Regions from separate parts of the Variovorax sp. PEI5 genome, predicted to be linked through region 4. Evidence: predicted binding sites of a transcription regulator. Region 4 holds the regulator's gene; each other region holds the start of a gene.
What was found. Region 4 encodes LexA, which represses DNA repair genes until DNA is damaged. Its sites were predicted from a motif close to ACTGTATNNNNATACAGT; they were not measured.
Positions count from the first base shown of each region.

Region 1 (4,227 bases), 800 kb from region 4:
ATTGAGCGTGGTTTCCCACAATTGTTCCGCGCTCATCTCGCCCAGGCCCTTGAAGCGGCTGATGCTCCAGGCGCCCTCGCGCACGCCGTCCTTGCGCAGCTTGTCGAGGATGGCGACGAGTTCGCCCTCGTCGAGCGCATAGGCCTTGGACGCGGGCTTCTTGCCGCGCGCCGGCGCGTCGACCCGGAACAGCGGCGGCTTGGCCACGTACACGTGGCCGGCCTCGATCAGCTTGGGGAAATGGCGGAAGAACAATGTCAGCAGCAGCACCTGGATGTGCGAGCCGTCGACATCGGCGTCGGAGAGGATGCAGACCTTGCCATAGCGCAGGCCGCTCATGTCGGGGGTGTCGGCGGGGCCGTGCGGATCGATGCCGATGGCCACCGAGATGTCGTGGATCTCGGTGTTGGCGAACAGCCGGTCGCGCTCGACTTCCCAGGTGTTGAGCACCTTGCCGCGCAGGGGCAGCACGGCCTGCGACTCCTTGTCGCGACCCATCTTGGCGCTGCCACCGGCGGAATCGCCCTCGACCAGGAAGACCTCGTTGTGGCCGATGTCCTTGCTCTCGCAGTCGGTCAGCTTGCCCGGCAGCACGGCGACGCCGGAGCCCTTGCGCTTCTCGACCTTCTGGCCGGCTCGCTGGCGCGTCTGCGCCGCCTTGATGGCGAGTTCGGCCAGCTTCCTGCCGTAGTCGACGTGCTGGTTGAGCCACAGCTCGAGCGCCGGGCGCACGAAGCTCGACACCAGCCGCACGGCATCGCGCGAGTTCAGGCGCTCCTTGATCTGGCCCTGGAACTGCGGGTCGAGCACCTTGGCGCTCAGCACGTAGGAGGCGCGCGCGAACACGTCCTCGGGCAGCAGCTTGACGCCCTTGGGCAGCAGCGAATGGAACTCGATGAAGCTCTTGACGGCGGTGAACAGGCCGTCGCGCAGGCCGCTGTCGTGGGTGCCGCCGGCGCTGGTCGGGATCAGGTTGACATAGCTCTCGCGCACCGGCTGGCCGTCCTCGGTGAAGGCCACGCACCAGTCGGCGCCCTCGCCCTCGGCGAAGTTGTCGGCGTTGCGGTCGGCATGGCCGGCGCCCTCGAACAGCGGGATCACCGGCTCGCCATGCAGCGTCTGCATCAGGTAGTCGCGCAGGCCGCCCTTGTAGAGCCACTGCTGCTGGTCCTTGGTCTTCTCGTTGACCAGCGTCACGGTGACGCCGGGCATCAGCACCGCCTTGCTGCGCAGCAGGTGCGTGAGCTCGCCCAGCGGCAGCACGGGCGATTCGAAGTACTTGGGATCGGGCCAGGCGCGCACCGTGGTGCCGAGCTTGCGCTCGCCGGCCGCCAGCGGACGCACCGCCAGCGGCTCGACCACGTCGCCGGCCGCGAAGGCCAGCCGGGCCACCGAGCCCTCGCGGTGCGAGGTCACCTCCAGCCGCGTCGACAGGGCGTTGGTCACGCTGACGCCGACGCCGTGCAGGCCGCCGGAGAAGCTGTAGGCGCCACCCGAGCCCTTGTCGAACTTGCCGCCGGCGTGCAGCCGGGTGAACACCAGCTCCACCACCGGCGCCCGTTCCTCGGGATGCAGGCCGAAGGGGATGCCGCGACCGTCGTCCTCGACGCTGACCGAGCCATCGGCGTGCAGCACGACGCGGATCTTCTTGCCATGGCCGGCGAGCGCCTCGTCGGCGGCGTTGTCCAGCACCTCCTGGATGATGTGCAGCGGGTTGTCGGTGCGGGTGTACATGCCCGGGCGCTGCTTGACCGGTTCGAGGCCCTTGAGGACGCGGATCGAACCTTCGGAATACGCCGGGGGCGTGGAGGAGTTCTTGGGGGAAGTCGCCATGGCGTGGGATTGTAATGAGAGCGCGTTCGCAGAACTGGATATTCGTACAGTACCACCGGTCGATTTCGGGGTCGATGCACGTCGCGCATCGAAAGTGCGCCCGAATATCATCGTCGCGCCTGTCGCCCGAAAGCTGCGGCGATGGCCTCGAATGACTACATTCGGAGGATGTCCCCCCGCTCCACCCCCCCTCACCTGTCGATGCAGCAGGTGCTGCTGTGCGGCGCCCTGATCGTCACGCTCTCCATGGGCATCCGCCACGGCTTCGGCCTGTGGCTGCAGCCGATCACGCAGGAGCAGGGCTGGACGCGCCAGACCTTCTCGTTCGCCCTCGCGATCCAGAACCTGTCCTGGGGCGTGATGGGCGTCTTCGCCGGCATGCTGGCCGACCGTCTGGGCGCCTTCCGGGTGCTGCTGATCGGCGCCGCGCTCTATGCCGCGGGCCTGGCGGGCATGGCGCTGTCGTCGACGCCGCTGACGTTCGCGCTGACCACCGGCGTCCTGATCGGCGCCGCGCAGGCCGGCACCACCTATGCCGTGATCTATGGCGTGATCGGGCGGCAGATCCCGGCCGAGCGGCGCTCCTGGGCCATGGGCGTGGCGGCGGCGGCGGGCTCGTTCGGGCAGTTCCTGATGGTGCCGGTGGAGGGCCAGCTGATCGCGCGGCTGGGCTGGCACAACGCGCTGCTGGTGCTGGCGGCGGCCGTGCTGCTGATCGTTCCGTTCGCCTTCGGCCTGCGCGAGCCGCGCCGCGCCGCCCCCGCCGGCGGGGCGCAGCAGAGCATCCTGCAGGCGGTGGGCGAGGCCTTCCGCTATCCCAGCTTCGGCCTGCTCATGGCGGGCTATTTCGTCTGCGGCTTCCAGGTCGTCTTCATCGGCGTGCACATGCCCAGCTACCTGAAGGACAAGGGCCTGTCGCCCGAGGTCGCGAGCTACGCGCTGGCGCTGATCGGGCTGTTCAACATCTTCGGCACCTATGTCGCCGGCACGCTCGGCCAGCGGCTGGCCAAGCGCAAGATCCTGGCGGCGATCTACTTCGGGCGCGCCATCGCCATCAGCGTGTTCCTGCTGGCGCCGCTGACGCCGATGAGCGTCTACGTGTTCGCCAGCGTGATGGGCTTCCTGTGGCTGTCGACGGTGCCGGCGACCAATGCGCTGGTGGCGCAGATCTTCGGCGTGGCGCACCTGTCGATGCTCAGCGGCTTCGTGTTCCTGAGCCACCAGGTGGGCTCGTTCCTGGGCGTGTGGCTGGGCGGCTTCCTGTACGACCGCACGGGCAGCTACGACATCGTCTGGTACATCGCCATCGCCCTGGGCGTGCTCGCCGGCCTGGTCAACCTGCCGATCCGGGAGACCGCGATCGTGCGCGCGCCGGTGCCGCGTCCGGCCTGAGGTGGCGATGCGCAGGCCCGCTCCCGCTCCGTCCGCGCGCTCCGTCGGGCCGCGCGACCACCGCTTTCGGCCCCTGGCGCAGCGCCTGCGCGGCGCGCTCGCGGGGGTGCTCGGGGCGGCCGTGCTCGCGGGCGTCTTCCTGCTCTACACGCGGGCGGACTTCGTGGTGACGATGATCGACCAGGTGTGGGCCTGCTTCTGACCATGGCTCCCGACAGCATCGCGCCGGTCACATCGTCGCCCTCGCCGCCCTCGCCGCCCTCGCCGTGGGTGCTGCGCTGGAGCGGCCTGGCCGCGCCCGGCGGCACGCTGCTCGATGTCGCCTGCGGCGTCGGCCGGCACCTGCGCTGGTTCCATGCGCGCGGCCATCGCGTGACCGGCGTCGACCGCTCGGCCGAGGCGCTGGGCACCCTGGCCGCGCTGGCACGCGACGGCGCCGAACTCGTCGAGGCCGACATCGAGGCCGGGCCCTGGCCCTTCGCCGGCCGGACCTTCGACATCGTCGTCGTCACCCACTACCTCTGGCGACCGCGGCTGAGCGACATCGTGGCCGCCGTGGCCCCTGGCGGCGTGCTCGTCTACGAGACCTTCGCGGCCGGCAACGAGGCCTTCGGACGACCGACGCGCCCGGACTTCCTGCTGCGCCCGGGCGAGCTGCTCGAGGCCTGCCGTGACCTGCACGTGGTGGCCTACGAGCATGGCTTCCTGGAGGCGCCGGCGCGCGTCGTGCAGCGCATCGCGGCGATCCGCCCGCGTGCCGGCGACGCCTCCGGGCACGTCCCGCGCGAGACGCCGGCCCTGTTGCAAACCCTTTCCAGCGAAGCAGTCTCACCCCGGATGCCATCCGGGGGCGCTCGGTAGAATGCCGGCTTTTCGTCCACCCGACAGAGAGATCCCCTTGGAGCAACTGACAGGCAGCATCGTCGCGCTCGCCACGCCGATGAATGACGACGGCAGCGTCGACTATTCCGCCCTGCGAAGGCTGATCGACTGGCACATCGA
Region 1 is NZ_CM155257.1:1,783,439-1,787,665, forward strand. Features, by position in the region: gene AC1MLT_RS08205 (DNA topoisomerase IV subunit B) at 1-1,833, opposite strand, end outside; gene AC1MLT_RS08210 (MFS transporter) at 2,002-3,225, shown strand; gene AC1MLT_RS08215 (hypothetical protein) at 3,233-3,427, shown strand; gene AC1MLT_RS08220 (class I SAM-dependent methyltransferase) at 3,430-4,086, shown strand; gene dapA (4-hydroxy-tetrahydrodipicolinate synthase) at 4,088-4,227, shown strand, end outside.
Region 1: the regulator LexA is predicted to act here: its motif matches at 1,867-1,884, upstream of AC1MLT_RS08205 (DNA topoisomerase IV subunit B).

Region 2 (4,227 bases), on a different replicon from region 4:
TGGGCCAGTCTGCAGGAGGAGCGCTCGCGCCTGTGGACGCCCCGGCACCACGCCTACTTCGCCTCGCTGCAGCTCAGGCCCGGCAGCCGCAGCATGACCACCGATGCCTGCGTGCCGCTGTCGGCGCTGGCCGGCTGCGTCGAGGAGACGCTCGAGGACATCCGCTCGCACGGCCTGCTGGCGCCGGTCTTCGGCCACGTCGGCGATGGCAATTTCCATTGCCTGGTGCTGGTGGACCCCGACTCGGCCGAGGAGAACGCGGCCGCCGAGGCCTTCAGCCACCGCCTGGTGCAGCGCTCGCTGCGCCATGGCGGCACCTCCACCGGCGAGCATGGTGTGGGCCTGCACAAGATGCGCTACCTGGTCGAGGAACATGGCATCCACGCGGTGGCGCTGATGCGCTCGATCAAGCAGGCGCTCGATTCGCACAACATCCTCAACCCCGGCAAGGTCGTCAGCTTCGTCGCCTGAGCGAGCCGGCCGACGGTCCGCCGGACGGCCCAGAATTCCCCCCATGGAATTGCGCCAGTTCAAGTACTTCATCGAGATCGTCGACCACAAGAGCCTGTCGCGCGCGGCGGCGCACCTGCATGTCGCGCAGTCGGCCCTGAGCCGGCAGATGGCCGAGCTGGAGGCCGAGCTGGGCGTGCGCCTGCTGCAGCGCAGCCGCAGCGGCGTGACGATGACCGAGGCCGGCAAGGTCTTCCACGAATATGCCCGGGGCATCCTCCAGCAGATCCGGGACGCCCGCGAGGCCGTGCTGCGCTCGTCGGACACGGTGGTCGGCTCGGTCATCGTGGCGCTGCCGCAGAGCGTCGCCGCCACGCTGGCGCTGCCTCTGATGCGCGCGGCCGCCGCCCGCTACCCGAACGTGCTGTTCCACCTCAACGAGGAACTGACCGGCAACATGATCGACCAGCTGCTCGGTGGCCGGGTCGACATCGCCCTCTTCACCGACACCATGCCCGCGCGCGACATCGCCTTCGTGCCGCTGGTGGAGGAGGCGTTCGTGCTGATGCACGCGCCCCACGACCCGTCGGCGCCGGCACCGGGCGAGGTCTCGCTCGACCAGGCCACCGCGCGGCCGCTGGTGCTGCCGAGCCCGCAGCATGGCCACTGCACGCGCTGGGTGGTCGACCAGGCCCTGGCGCGCGCCGGCCGGCCACCGCAGCGGGTGGCGGCGGAGATCAATTCGGTCTACGTGCTCAAGAGCGCCGTCGAGGCCGGCATCGGCGCCAGCATCATGCCGCTGGGCCTGGCCCAGCGCGAGGTCGAGGAGCAACGCCTGGTGGCGCATCGCATCCAGGCGCCGGACATGGCGCGCGTGCTCGGGCTGTGCACCTCGCGCCACCTGCCCGGGACCAATGCCCGTGGCGCGATCTGCAAGCTGATCGACGACGTCGTGCGCCAGCTGTGCGAGGACGGTCGCTGGGCGGGGGCGGCATACGTCGGTCCGCAGGCCGCGGCCGGCGTGGCCTGACCGTTCGCCGCGAACGGCGGGGTCATCGCATCGACGATAGAAGCAAGGGACATCGTCCGACAGCCCGGCATCTGTATGCCCATACAGTGGAATCTTTAAGGAGCATCCCATGACCGACAAGACCACCCAGGCCCATGCCGACGAAGGCAACACCCAGAAGGACCCGAAGGACTGGGTCACCGGCGACGAGAAGATGACCGGCGCCCAGCACTCCTACCTCAAGACCCTGTCCGAGGAAGCCAAGGTGCCGGTCGACGAGAACCTGACCAAGGCCGAGGCGTCGATGCGCATCGACGAGCTGCAGCACGAGACCGGCCGGGGCGAGTCCAAGAGCGACACCTGACCCGGCGACGCGGACGGTGCGGGACCGCGCTTCGGCCGAGAATGACGGCCGGGCCGGTCCCGCGATGCCATGGAGCGGCGGACCGACCGGTGATCACATCGTCGTTACCGCAAGGCCTCCACCCATGCCCGCGTCCTCTCCACCACCCGAGTTCCCCGCCGCGCCGCCAGTCGACGTCGCTCGGCCACGGCAGCAGCAGCCACCACCGCCCGCCCCCGGACCCGTCACCGCCGTCATCGAACACCGGGTGCGGCAAGAAGCGATCGCCGGCTACGAGGCCTGGCTGCGCAAGGTGGTGCCGATCGCCTCGCGCGCGCCGGGGCATCGCGGTGTCGATGTGATCCATCCGCCCGCCGGCGGCCTGCACTACACCATCACCATCCATTTCGATTCGCTCCCGCACGCGCAGGAATGGTTCGCGTCGGACCTGCGTCGGCGACTGGTCGAGGAGGTCGCTCCCCTGCTGCAGGCCGCCGAGACGATCGAGACGCGCAGCGGGCTCGAATTCTGGTTCCATCCGCCCCCCGGGCAGCCACCCGCCAAGCGCTACCGGCAGTTCCTGCTGACGCTGTCGGTGATCTTCCCGCTCACGATGGCGGTGCCGGCGCTGCTGCATCGGCTGCAGGGGGTCGCGCCCTGGCTCGGCGGCTATGTGGTGGCGCATCTCGTCTCGGCGGCGATCGTGGTGGCGTTGATGGTCTACGTGATCATGCCGCGCTACACGCGGCTGATGGCGCGCTGGCTCTATCGATGAAGGCCCCGCGGCCCGCGGCACGGATGCTGGGACGCCGGCGTTCAATACTTCGGACGTAAAGGACCCGCCTACCGGAGGATCGGACGAATCGCCCGATTCGATGGCTCCCGGCTGATGACGCGATCGTCGGAGCGGTCGATCCTGGGTCATCGAACCACAGGACTCCGGTCCCAGGAAAGGCTGACGATGACCAGCGAACAGACACTGACGGAGATCAGGGAAGCCAACCTCACCTATCTCATGCTGTCCCAGAACCTGATCCGCCAGGACAAGGCCCAGGCCTTGTTCCGGCTGGGCATCTCCGAAGCCTCGGCCGACCTCATCGCCATGCTGTCGCCATCGCAGATCATGAAGCTGGCATCGAGCAACATGCTGCTGTGCCGCTTCCGCGCCGACGACGAGCGGATCTGGCGATTGCTGACCCAGTCCAACCCGGCCGCGCGCACGGTCAACGAGTCGACCGCGCGGCTGCATGCCAACCTGCTGATGTCCAGCCGCTTCGTCGAAGCGGCGGCCTGAGGCGCCGGGTCGACCGGGCCGGCCCTTGTGCTCAGTCGATCTTGATGTTCAGCGCCCCGACCACCTCGCGCCACGTCGCGATCTCGCTGGCGATGCGTTGCCCGAAGGCTTCCGGCGTGCCGCCCGCGGGCACCGCGCCATCGGCCTTGAACTTCTCGGTGGTGGCGCCCAGACGCAGGATCGTCGCGATCTCGCCATTGACGCGCCGCACGATGTCCGCCGGCAGGCCCTTCGGACCGATGAGTCCGTAACACAGCGTCACGTCGTAGCCCGGGAAGCCCGACTGGGCGATGGTCGGCACCTCCGGCAGCGACGGGATGCGATCGGCCGTGGTGACCGCCAGCGCCCGCAGCCGGCCGCCCTCGACATGCGGCAGCGCGCTGGCGGTGGCGGCGAAATAGACATCGACCTGGCCGCTCATGACATCGGTGAGCGCCGCGCCGCCGCCCTTGTAGGGCACGTGGACCATCTGCACGCCGGCGCGGCGCGCGAACTGGGCCGCCGCGAGATGCAGGGCGCTGCCCTGGCCCGACGAGGCATAGGTGAGCTGGCCGGGCCGGGACTTCGCCGCCGCCACGAGATCGGCGATGCTGCGGATCGGGGACGCGGGGCTCACCACCACCAGCAGCGGACCGGCGGAGATCTGGCCGATCGGCGTGATGTCGCGCACCGGGTCGTACTTGATCCTGTAGAGGCTCGGATTGACCGTGTAGCTCGACGAGATCAGCGTCAGCACGCTGCCATCGGCGGGCGCGGCCAGGCCGGCATCGACGCCGATCATGCCGCCCGCGCCGGAGCGGTTGTCGACGATCACCGGCTGGCCGAGCGCCCCGGTCAGCATCTGCGCCATGTAGCGCGCCAGGATGTCGGCGCCGCCGCCGGGGACATATGGCACGATCACCTTGACCGGCTTGGACGGATAGCCGGCGGCCCGCGCGATCAGGGGCAGCGCGGCGCTGGCGAGCAGCGCGCGCCGGCCGAGGGAGAAGGAAGAGGACGGCATGGACGGGTCTCCGAGAGGGTTGCGGATGCGGCGGGGGATGGCGCGGCTCAGACGGCCAGCGGCGTGGTGGCGCCATCCATGGCGACGAAGGCGCCATTCACATAGCTGGCCCGCCGGGATGCCAGGAA
Region 2 is NZ_JBWXPH010000002.1:117,982-122,208, reverse strand. Features, by position in the region: gene AC1MLT_RS17065 (FAD-binding oxidoreductase) at 1-471, shown strand, start outside; gene AC1MLT_RS17060 (LysR substrate-binding domain-containing protein) at 515-1,480, shown strand; gene AC1MLT_RS17055 (DUF3072 domain-containing protein) at 1,590-1,823, shown strand; gene AC1MLT_RS17050 (antibiotic biosynthesis monooxygenase) at 1,948-2,577, shown strand; gene flhD (flagellar transcriptional regulator FlhD) at 2,764-3,096, shown strand; gene AC1MLT_RS17040 (tripartite tricarboxylate transporter substrate binding protein) at 3,128-4,099, opposite strand; gene AC1MLT_RS17035 (SDR family oxidoreductase) at 4,147-4,227, opposite strand, start outside.
Region 2: the regulator LexA is predicted to act here: its motif matches at 1,551-1,568, upstream of AC1MLT_RS17055 (DUF3072 domain-containing protein).

Region 3 (4,227 bases), 420 kb from region 4:
GGCGGCATGCCGGCGAAGGAGGGCGCGCGTGCGGCCGGCGTGCCGGGCGCCGGGGTCGGCGCGGTCCCGGCCGTCGGCGATGCCGTGACCGGCGTCACCGCCGTCGCGGCATCGGTGAACACCGAGGGCGCCGTCTCGGCGGCGGATGCCGCGTCGGCTCCGGGTGCCGGATCGGCGCCCGTCTCCAAGGTGCCGTCGATCACGTCGGCCGGCTTGGGCTTCTTGGCGCGCGACGGGCGCGGTGTCTTGGCGGCGGCCTTCGGCGCCGTGGACAGCGGCGCGTGCGCGGTGTCGTCGATCAGCTTGGACTGCACCGGCGGCGTCGCCGCCGTCTCGACGACGGCGGCGCGCTTGGCGGACTTCTTCGCGGCCGGCGGCGCGGTGCTGGTCGCGTCCTTGGCTGCTTTGGCGGACTTCGAGGCTTTCGCCGGCTTTGCGGATTCGGATTTGGACATGGCGTCGTCGTGCGTCAGATGAACTGGGCGGGGGTGAGGATCAGGGTCGACAGCGGCGGCAGGGTCAGCGTCAGCGAGCAGGGCCGGCCGTGCGCGGGCAGCGGCGCCGCCGTGACGTCGCCCAGGTTGCCCCAGCCGGCGCCGCCATAGACGGTGGCGTCGCTGTTGAGCCGTTCGGCCCAGACGCCGCCCTGCGGCACGCCCAGGACGTAGTTGACGCGCGGCAATGGCGTCAGGTTGCAGACCACCAGGGCCGGCGCGCCGCCTTCGCCGGCGCGGGGCTTGCGCAGGAAGGCGATCACGCTGTGCTCGCTGTCGTCGGCGCTGATCCACTCGAAACCCTCGGCCGAGAAATCGACCTGGTGCAGGGCCGGGACCTCGCGGTAGAGCCGGTTGAGGTCGCGCACGAAGCGCTGCAGGCCGGCGTGCTTGGCATCGCCGGTGGCCCACCACTCGAGCTCGCCATCGTGCGTCCATTCGCGTCGCTGGCCGAACTCGCCACCCATGAACAGCAGTTTCTTGCCGGGGTGGCCCCACATCAGGCCGAACAGCGCGCGCAGGTTGGCGAACTGCTGCCAGGCATCGCCCGGCATCTTGTTGATCAGCGAGCCCTTGCCATGCACCACCTCGTCGTGCGAGAGCGGCAGCACGAAGTTCTCGTCGAAGGCATAGACCATCGAGAAGGTGAGTTGTCCCTGGTGATGGCGGCGGAACATCGGATCGCGCGAGAAGTACTTGAGCGTGTCGTGCATCCAGCCCATGTTCCACTTCATGCCGAAGCCCAGCCCGCCCATCTCGGTCGGGCGCGAGACCATCGGCCAGGCGGTCGATTCCTCGGCGATGGAGACGGTGTCGGGATGCTCGCGATAGATCGCGCGGTTGAGGTCCTGCAGGAACTCGATGGCCTCCAGGTTCTCGCGGCCGCCGTACTTGTTGGGGATCCACTCGCCATGCTTGCGCGCGTAGTCGAGGTAGAGCATGGAGGCGACGGCATCGACGCGCAGGCCGTCGAGGTGGTATTTCTCCAGCCAGAACAGGCCCGACGAGATCAGGAAGCTGCGGACCTCGTTGCGGCCGTAGTTGAAGATGCTCGAGCTCCATTCCGGGTGGAAGCCCTGGCGCGGATCGGCATGCTCGAACAGGTGCGTGCCGTCGAAGTAGCCCAGGCCGTGCTGGTCGGTCGGGAAATGCGAGGGCACCCAGTCGAGCAGCACGCCGATGCCGCGCTGGTGCATGTGGTCGACGAAGGCCATGAAGTCCTGCGGCGTGCCATAGCGCGAGGTCGGCGCGAAATAGCCGGTGGTCTGGTAGCCCCACGAGCCATAGAACGGATGCTCGGTCACCGGCATCAGCTCGACGTGCGTGAAGCCCATCTCGACCACGTAGTCGGCCAGGCGCTCGCCCAGTTCGGCCCAGCCGAGCATCTGGCCGTCCTGTCGCTGCCACGAACCGGCATGCAGCTCGTAGATCGACATCGGCGCGTCGAGCGCGTTCTTCGGGCCGCGTCCGGCCATCCATTCGGCGTCGTTCCACTCGTGCTCGAGCGACCAGACGCGCGAGCCCGTGGCGGGCGCCGGCTCGGCATAGAAGGCGAAGGGATCGGCCTTGTCGACCACGTAGCCGTTCTGGGTCGAGAAGATCCGGTACTTGTAGACCGCGCCATGCGTGGCCTCGGGCACATGGCCCTCCCAGATGCCGCTGCCGTCCTCGCGCAGCGTCAGGCGCGTGGCCTGGTCGTCCCAGTGGTTCCAGTCGGCGATCACCGAGACGGCCCAGGCATTGGGAGCCCAGACGGCGAAGGAGGCGCCGCCTCCCTCGTGCAGCTGGCAGCCCATGGATTCATGGAGCCGGGCATGCCGACCCTCGCGAAATAGCCAGACGTCCTGCTCGCTCAGGCGCGATTGTTCGTTGTGCACGGGTGGGTTTCCTCGATCCGTGCCGGACCATTCCGGCAGCTTCTTTTCCAGACCATTGGAACGCATGCGTGTAATCGCTTCGGTGAATGCGTGCGCTTTGGCGTGTCGGACGAAGTCGATCGTCTGACTTCTGCATGTCCCGAATGGCTGTCGCCAGGACCATATGCCTCATGAATGAGTCAAATACTGTGTATAACCACAGTTCCATGGCCGACACCTTCATTCCCGTGCAAGCGCTCAAGGGCCGCGGCGCCGCGACCCGCCTGGCGCATCGCTTCGAGCGCGACGAGCGCGCCGCCTTCGACGATGGGTGGGGCACGCTGGAGGAGGGCGTGACCGACGCCCCGCCACCGCCGGCGACCGAGGTGCGCTTCGAGGACGCCAGATCGGCGCTCGGCCGCAACGATTCGCCCGACATCCCCTTCGACTGCTCGCTCAATCCCTATCGCGGTTGCGAGCATGGCTGCATCTACTGCTTCGCCCGGCCGACGCACAGCTACCTCGGCCTGTCGCCGGGCCTGGACTTCGAGACCCGGTTGATCGCCAAGCGCAACATCGCCGACGTGCTGCGCGCCGAACTCGGCCGCAAGGGCTACCGGCCGAGCCAGATCGCCATCGGCACCGCCACCGACTGCTACCAGCCGATCGAGCGCGAGCTGCGGCTCACGCGCGCCATCCTCGAGGTGCTGGAGGAGGCGCGCCATCCATTCGGCATCGTCACCAAGTCGAGCGCGGTCGAGCGCGACCTCGACATCCTGGCGCCGATGGCGGCCAAGCGGCTGGCCGCCGTCTATGTCACCGTCACCACGCTCGATGCCCGCCTGTCGCGCTCGCTGGAGCCCCGCGCGGCGGCGCCGCATCGCCGCCTGCGCACCATCCGCGCCCTGGCCGAGGCCGGCGTGCCGGTGGGCGTCAGCGTGGCGCCGCAGATCCCGTTCGTGACCGAGGACATGGAGCAGGTGCTCGAAGCCGCCTGGGACGCCGGCGCGCGCAGCGCCTTCTACACCGTGCTGCGCCTGCCATGGGAGGTGGCGCCGCTGTTCCGGCAATGGCTGGAGCTGCACCATCCGCAGCGCGCCGAGCGCGTGATGGCGCGCATCCAGGACATGCGCGGCGGCAAGGACTACGACGCCGACTTCGCCACCCGCATGAAGGGCAGCGGGGTGTGGGCCGACCTGATCCGCCAGCGCTTCGAGAAGGCGACGCGGCGCATCGGCTTCGACCGCGAGCGCCTGGTGCCGGACCTGGCGGCCTTCCGGCCGCCGGGGGTGGCAGGGCAGGGCAAGCTGTTCTGAGGCGGCCGGAGGCCGCGCCGGGCCGGTGCGTCAGAACAGCCCGGCCGCCTGCGCCGCGTCGATCACCGATTTCGCCAATGCGCCGGACTGCGCGCGCAGGTCCTGCGAGGGCGCGGCCACGAAGCTGGTGGTCCAGACCAGCCGTCCGGTGCGCGCGTCGGTGACGCGGCCGTTGGCCGAGAAGCCGGTGCTGACCTGCGAGCCACCGATCGGCACGCCCAGTCCGATGCCGCCACCACCGCCACGGCCGAAGCTGAAGCCGCCGATGCCCAGCGACACGCCCGAGCCGGCGCTGGCGGTGGCCGGCGTCAGCGCCAGCACGATCACCGCCCGGGCGCCCAGGCCGGCGGCGCTGCCGACCAGCTGGCCGTCGAGCTCGCGATCGGTCATGAAGGTGGCGCCGGCGGGCAGCACGACCGGCTGCGCGCCCTTGGCCAGCACCTCGCGGAACAGGGCGTCCTGGCAGATCTGCCGCACCGCCGCGTCGTAGGCGTCGCAGGCCACCAGCACCTTCTGGCCCTGGAGCAGGCGGGATTGCGCGCCCAGCGCGGGATCGACCCA
Region 3 is NZ_CM155257.1:1,401,949-1,406,175, reverse strand. Features, by position in the region: gene AC1MLT_RS06435 (alpha-1,4-glucan--maltose-1-phosphate maltosyltransferase) at 1-8, opposite strand, end outside; gene glgB (1,4-alpha-glucan branching protein GlgB) at 470-2,371, opposite strand; gene AC1MLT_RS06425 (PA0069 family radical SAM protein) at 2,578-3,666, shown strand; gene AC1MLT_RS06420 (hypothetical protein) at 3,697-4,227, opposite strand, start outside.
Region 3: the regulator LexA is predicted to act here: its motif matches at 2,557-2,574, upstream of AC1MLT_RS06425 (PA0069 family radical SAM protein).

Region 4 (4,227 bases):
GAACTCGTCCTGGTAGAAGGCCATGCTCTGGCCGAGCAGCAATCGATGGAAGTTCCAGCGCAGCCGCATCGGCAGGTTGATGGCCAGTGCCTGGTGCTTGACGATGGTCTGCAGCGCCACCACCGCGATGCTGGCGACCAGCGCCACGCCGATCCAGATCAGCGTCGTGCCACGGTCCTCCCACAAGCGCGCCGGTGACTGGCCGCCGAGCCAGTCGACGATGCGCCCGAGCATGGCGAACAGCCAGGCCTCGAAGGCCGAGATGGCGGCGGTGAGCAGGGCCACCGCGGCCACCAGTCCCCGCGTGCCCTGCATGCAGGCCCAGATGAAGGGCAGGAAGCGGGCCGGCGGGACCGTGGGCTCCGCGGCGGGATAGGGAGGAAGGAGCTGCTCGAAGAAACGGAACACGGGCGGGGATTTCTCTCGGGGTGGCGTGCTCCCGCCGGGACGGTGCGCGCCGTGCGCCGCCGGATAACGGGCGGCGACGTCGCGGGTGCTTCAGCGACGTCGCTGCAGTGCCTCGGGATTCACGATGTGGGTCGGATTGTCTTGCACGAAGTTCACGACGTTGTCGAAGGCCTGGCCAAAATAGGACTCGTAGCTATCCAGCTCCACATAGCCGAGGTGAGGCGTGCAGATGCAGTTTTCAAGACGCAGCAGCGCATGGCCCTGCAACGGTGGCTCGCTCTCGAAGACGTCCACCGCGCCCATGCCCGGGCGGCCGCGGTTCAACGCCGTCAGCAGGGCATCGGGCTCCACCAGCTCGGCGCGCGAGGTGTTCACGAACAGGGCCGTGGGCTTCATGCGCGAGAGGTCGTCGAAGCCGATCAGGCCGCGCGTGGCCTCGTTCAGGCGCAGATGCACCGTCAGCACGTCGGCGGTCTCGAAGAAGGCCTCGCGACTCGGGGCGACCTGGAAACCATCGGAGCGCGCCTGCTCGCGGCTGCCCTCGCGGCCCCAGATCACGACCTGCATGCCGAATGCCTGGCCATAGCGCGCCACGAGCTGGCCGATGCGCCCATAGCCCCAGATGCCCAATGTCTTGCCCTTGAGGACCGAGCCGAGCCCGAAGTTCGGCGGCATCGAGGCCGACTTGAAGCCCGACTGCTGCCAGGCGCCATGCTTGAGGTTGCTGATGTACTGCGGCAGGCGACGCATCGCCGACATGATGAGCGCCCAGGTCAGTTCGGCCGGCGCCAGCGGGGAACCGACACCCTCGGCCACGGCAACGCCATGGTCGGTGCAGGCGGCGATGTCGATGTGGGCGCCGGCGCGTCCGGTCTGGGAGATCAATTGCAGCCGGGGCAGCTTCTCGATCAGCTGGCGCGTGATCTGCGTGCGCTCCCGGGTCAGCACGATGACATCGGCATCCTTCAGCCGGATCGAGAGCTGCCCGATGCCCTTGACCGTGTTGGTGTAGACCTTGGCCGTGTACGGATCGAGCTTGGCGGCGCAACGCAGCTTGCGCACCGCGTCCTGGTAGTCGTCGAGGATCACAATGTTCATGGCTTGCCATTGTGCCTCGCGCTCCGTGGACTCATCCCATCGGTCGACACGCACCACCGCCAACCACCGGCATGCCGATGCGACCGGCGTCCGTTGCCGGACCGCGCGCTTCAGTGCAGTGTGCCGGCGCTGCGCGAGAGTTCAGCGGCTTCCAGGGCGGCCAGCCGGTCGAGCTCGGCGCAGACATCGACCATCCGGCCCGACAGCACCAGACGTCCGGTGACGCCGCCGCAACGCTGGGCATCGGCGGTGCGCACCACGCGCAGCGGGCGCGGCGCCACGACGGCATGCGGCGTGGCCAGCGCCACGTCGACCGCCGCTCCGGCACGGGGCCCGCGCTTCGGACGCGCCGCCGCGCAGTGACCCGCGGTCGATTCGTCGGTGTCGGACGCGCGCGCCGGCATCCATCGGTGGGCGAAGGACTGCAGCGGTGAGAGCAGGTCGACCAAGGCAAGCAAAGCGATTCCCATGCGGATCTCCAGGTAACTGAGAGGTTGTCGAGCGGTGGTGGCCACCGGTGATTGAGGTTCGCAGGGGCGTGGTCGGACCGTGGCCGGACGCCGGGCGTCCGCCACTCCTGCCGCGCCGAGCGGGCCGCGGTCGTCCGCTACATGAGCATCGTGTTGCGGATCAGGCCGACGGCCAGTCCCTCGATCTCGAACGGCTCGCCCGGCTGCACGAAGATGGTCGGGTAGTCGGGGTTCTCGGCATGCAACTCGACGGCGTCGCCGGTGCGCTTGAGCCGCTTGACCGTGACTTCCTCGCCCAGACGGGCGACCACGATCTGGCCATTGCGGGCCTCTCGCGTCGACTGCACGGCGAGCAGGTCGCCGTCCATGATGCCGGCGTCGCGCATCGACATGCCGCGCACCTTCAACAAGTAGTCGGGCTGGTGCTGGAACATGGCGCGCTCGACGTAGTAGGTCTGCTCGACATGTTCCTGGGCCAGGATGGGCGAACCGGCAGCCACGCGACCGACCAGGGGCAATGGCAGCTGCGAGGTCCCGGGCAATGCCAGCGAGAACTGGTTGTTGCGCGATGCGTTGAGGGAGCGCAGGGCATCGCCCTTGAGCCGGATGCCGCGCGAGGTGCCGCTGACGAGTTCGATGGCGCCCTTGCGTGCCAGCGCCTGAAGATGCTCCTCGGCCGCGTTGGCGGACCGGAAGCCCAGTTCCGCCGCGATCTCCGCCCGCGTGGGCGGCGCGCCCGTGCGTGCGATGGCGGCGCTGATCAGGTCGAGGATCTGCTGCTGCCGGGTTGTAAGCTTGACGGGAAATGGCATGGAAGCTCCTTGCGATACTGTCTGGATATCCAGTATCTGTATTTTTGAACAGTTTTTGAAACTTTGCAAGACATGGTCGACGACTCACTCATCCAATGCTCGCGCGTCGTCGTGCTGGCCACTGGCGGCACCATCGCCGGCAGGGCCGCCGCCGCCGGAGACAACATCGGCTACGTCGCGGGCCAGGTCGATGTGGCGGACATGCTGCGCGGCATCGACGCGCCGGCGGGCATCGAACTGGTGGGCGAGCAGGTCGCGCAGCTCGACAGCAAGGACATGGACGCGGCGACCTGGCAGATGCTGGCCCTGCGCTGCGCCGCCTGGCTGGCGCCGCCGGACGTGGTGGGGCTCGTCGTCACGCACGGGACCGACACGCTGGAGGAGACCGCGTTCTTCCTGCATCGCGTGCTGGCGCCGGAGAAGCCGATCGTGCTGGTCAGCGCCATGCGGCCGTCGACCGCGCTGGCGCCCGACGGGCCGCAGAACCTCCGCGACGCGATCGCGGTGGCGACGACGCCCGGTGCCCGTGGGGTGTGCGCGGTCGCGGCCGGCGTCGTGCATGGTGCGGTCGATGTGCGCAAGGTGCACACCTATCGCCTCGATGCCTTCGATTCGGGCGATGCCGGCGCATTGGGTCATGTCGAGGAGGGCGCGTTGCGTCGTCTGCGCGACTGGCCCGCGCACGACGGCGCCATGGCGCGGCGGGCCTTCGAGCACATGAGCCGCGTCGATCCCGCGCGCTGGCCCCGGGTGGAGATCGTGACCAGCCACGCCGGCGCCAGCGGCAGGATCGTCGACCTGCTGCTGCGCGAGCATGCGGCCGGCGCATCGGATCGCCTGCGCGGTCTCGTCGTCGCGGCGACGGGCAACGGCACGGTCCATCGGGAGCTCGAGGAAGCGGCCTTGCGGGCGCAGCGATCCGGCGTCGGCGTGCTGCGCGCCACGCGCTGTGCCAGCGGGCGCATCGTGGAAGGCCCGGGCGATGCCGCGATGCCCGGCGATCACGCGCGCGGGTTGCGCAGCGCCGGCGACCTGACACCGGTCAAGGCGCGGATCGCGTTGATGCTGGAACTGATGGAGCGGGTCGACGCGCCTTGAGCGCCCGCCGGCCGGCCGGCGGGAACCGGGCCTGCGAGGAGCTCAGGCGCTGAGGGCCGCCAGCGCGCGCTGCGTGATCTCGTCGACGCTGCCGACCCCGCTGATGGCGCGGTACTTCGGTGCCGCCTCGGGCTCGTTGCGGGCCCACTGCGAGTAGTAGTCGACCAGGGGACGGGTCTGCTGGCTGTAGACGTCCAGGCGCTTGCGGACGGTGTCCTCGTGATCGTCCTCACGCTGGATCAGGTCCTCGCCGGTCACGTCGTCCTTGCCTTCGACCTGCGGCGGGTTGAACTTGACGTGATAGATGCGGCCCGATGCCGGATGCGAGCGGCGTCCGCTCA
Region 4 is NZ_CM155257.1:980,219-984,445, forward strand. Features, by position in the region: gene AC1MLT_RS04525 (ABC transporter ATP-binding protein) at 1-408, opposite strand, end outside; gene AC1MLT_RS04530 (D-2-hydroxyacid dehydrogenase family protein) at 499-1,506, opposite strand; gene AC1MLT_RS04535 (hypothetical protein) at 1,617-1,976, opposite strand; gene lexA (transcriptional repressor LexA) at 2,114-2,788, opposite strand; gene AC1MLT_RS04545 (asparaginase) at 2,861-3,886, shown strand; gene adk (adenylate kinase) at 3,929-4,227, opposite strand, start outside.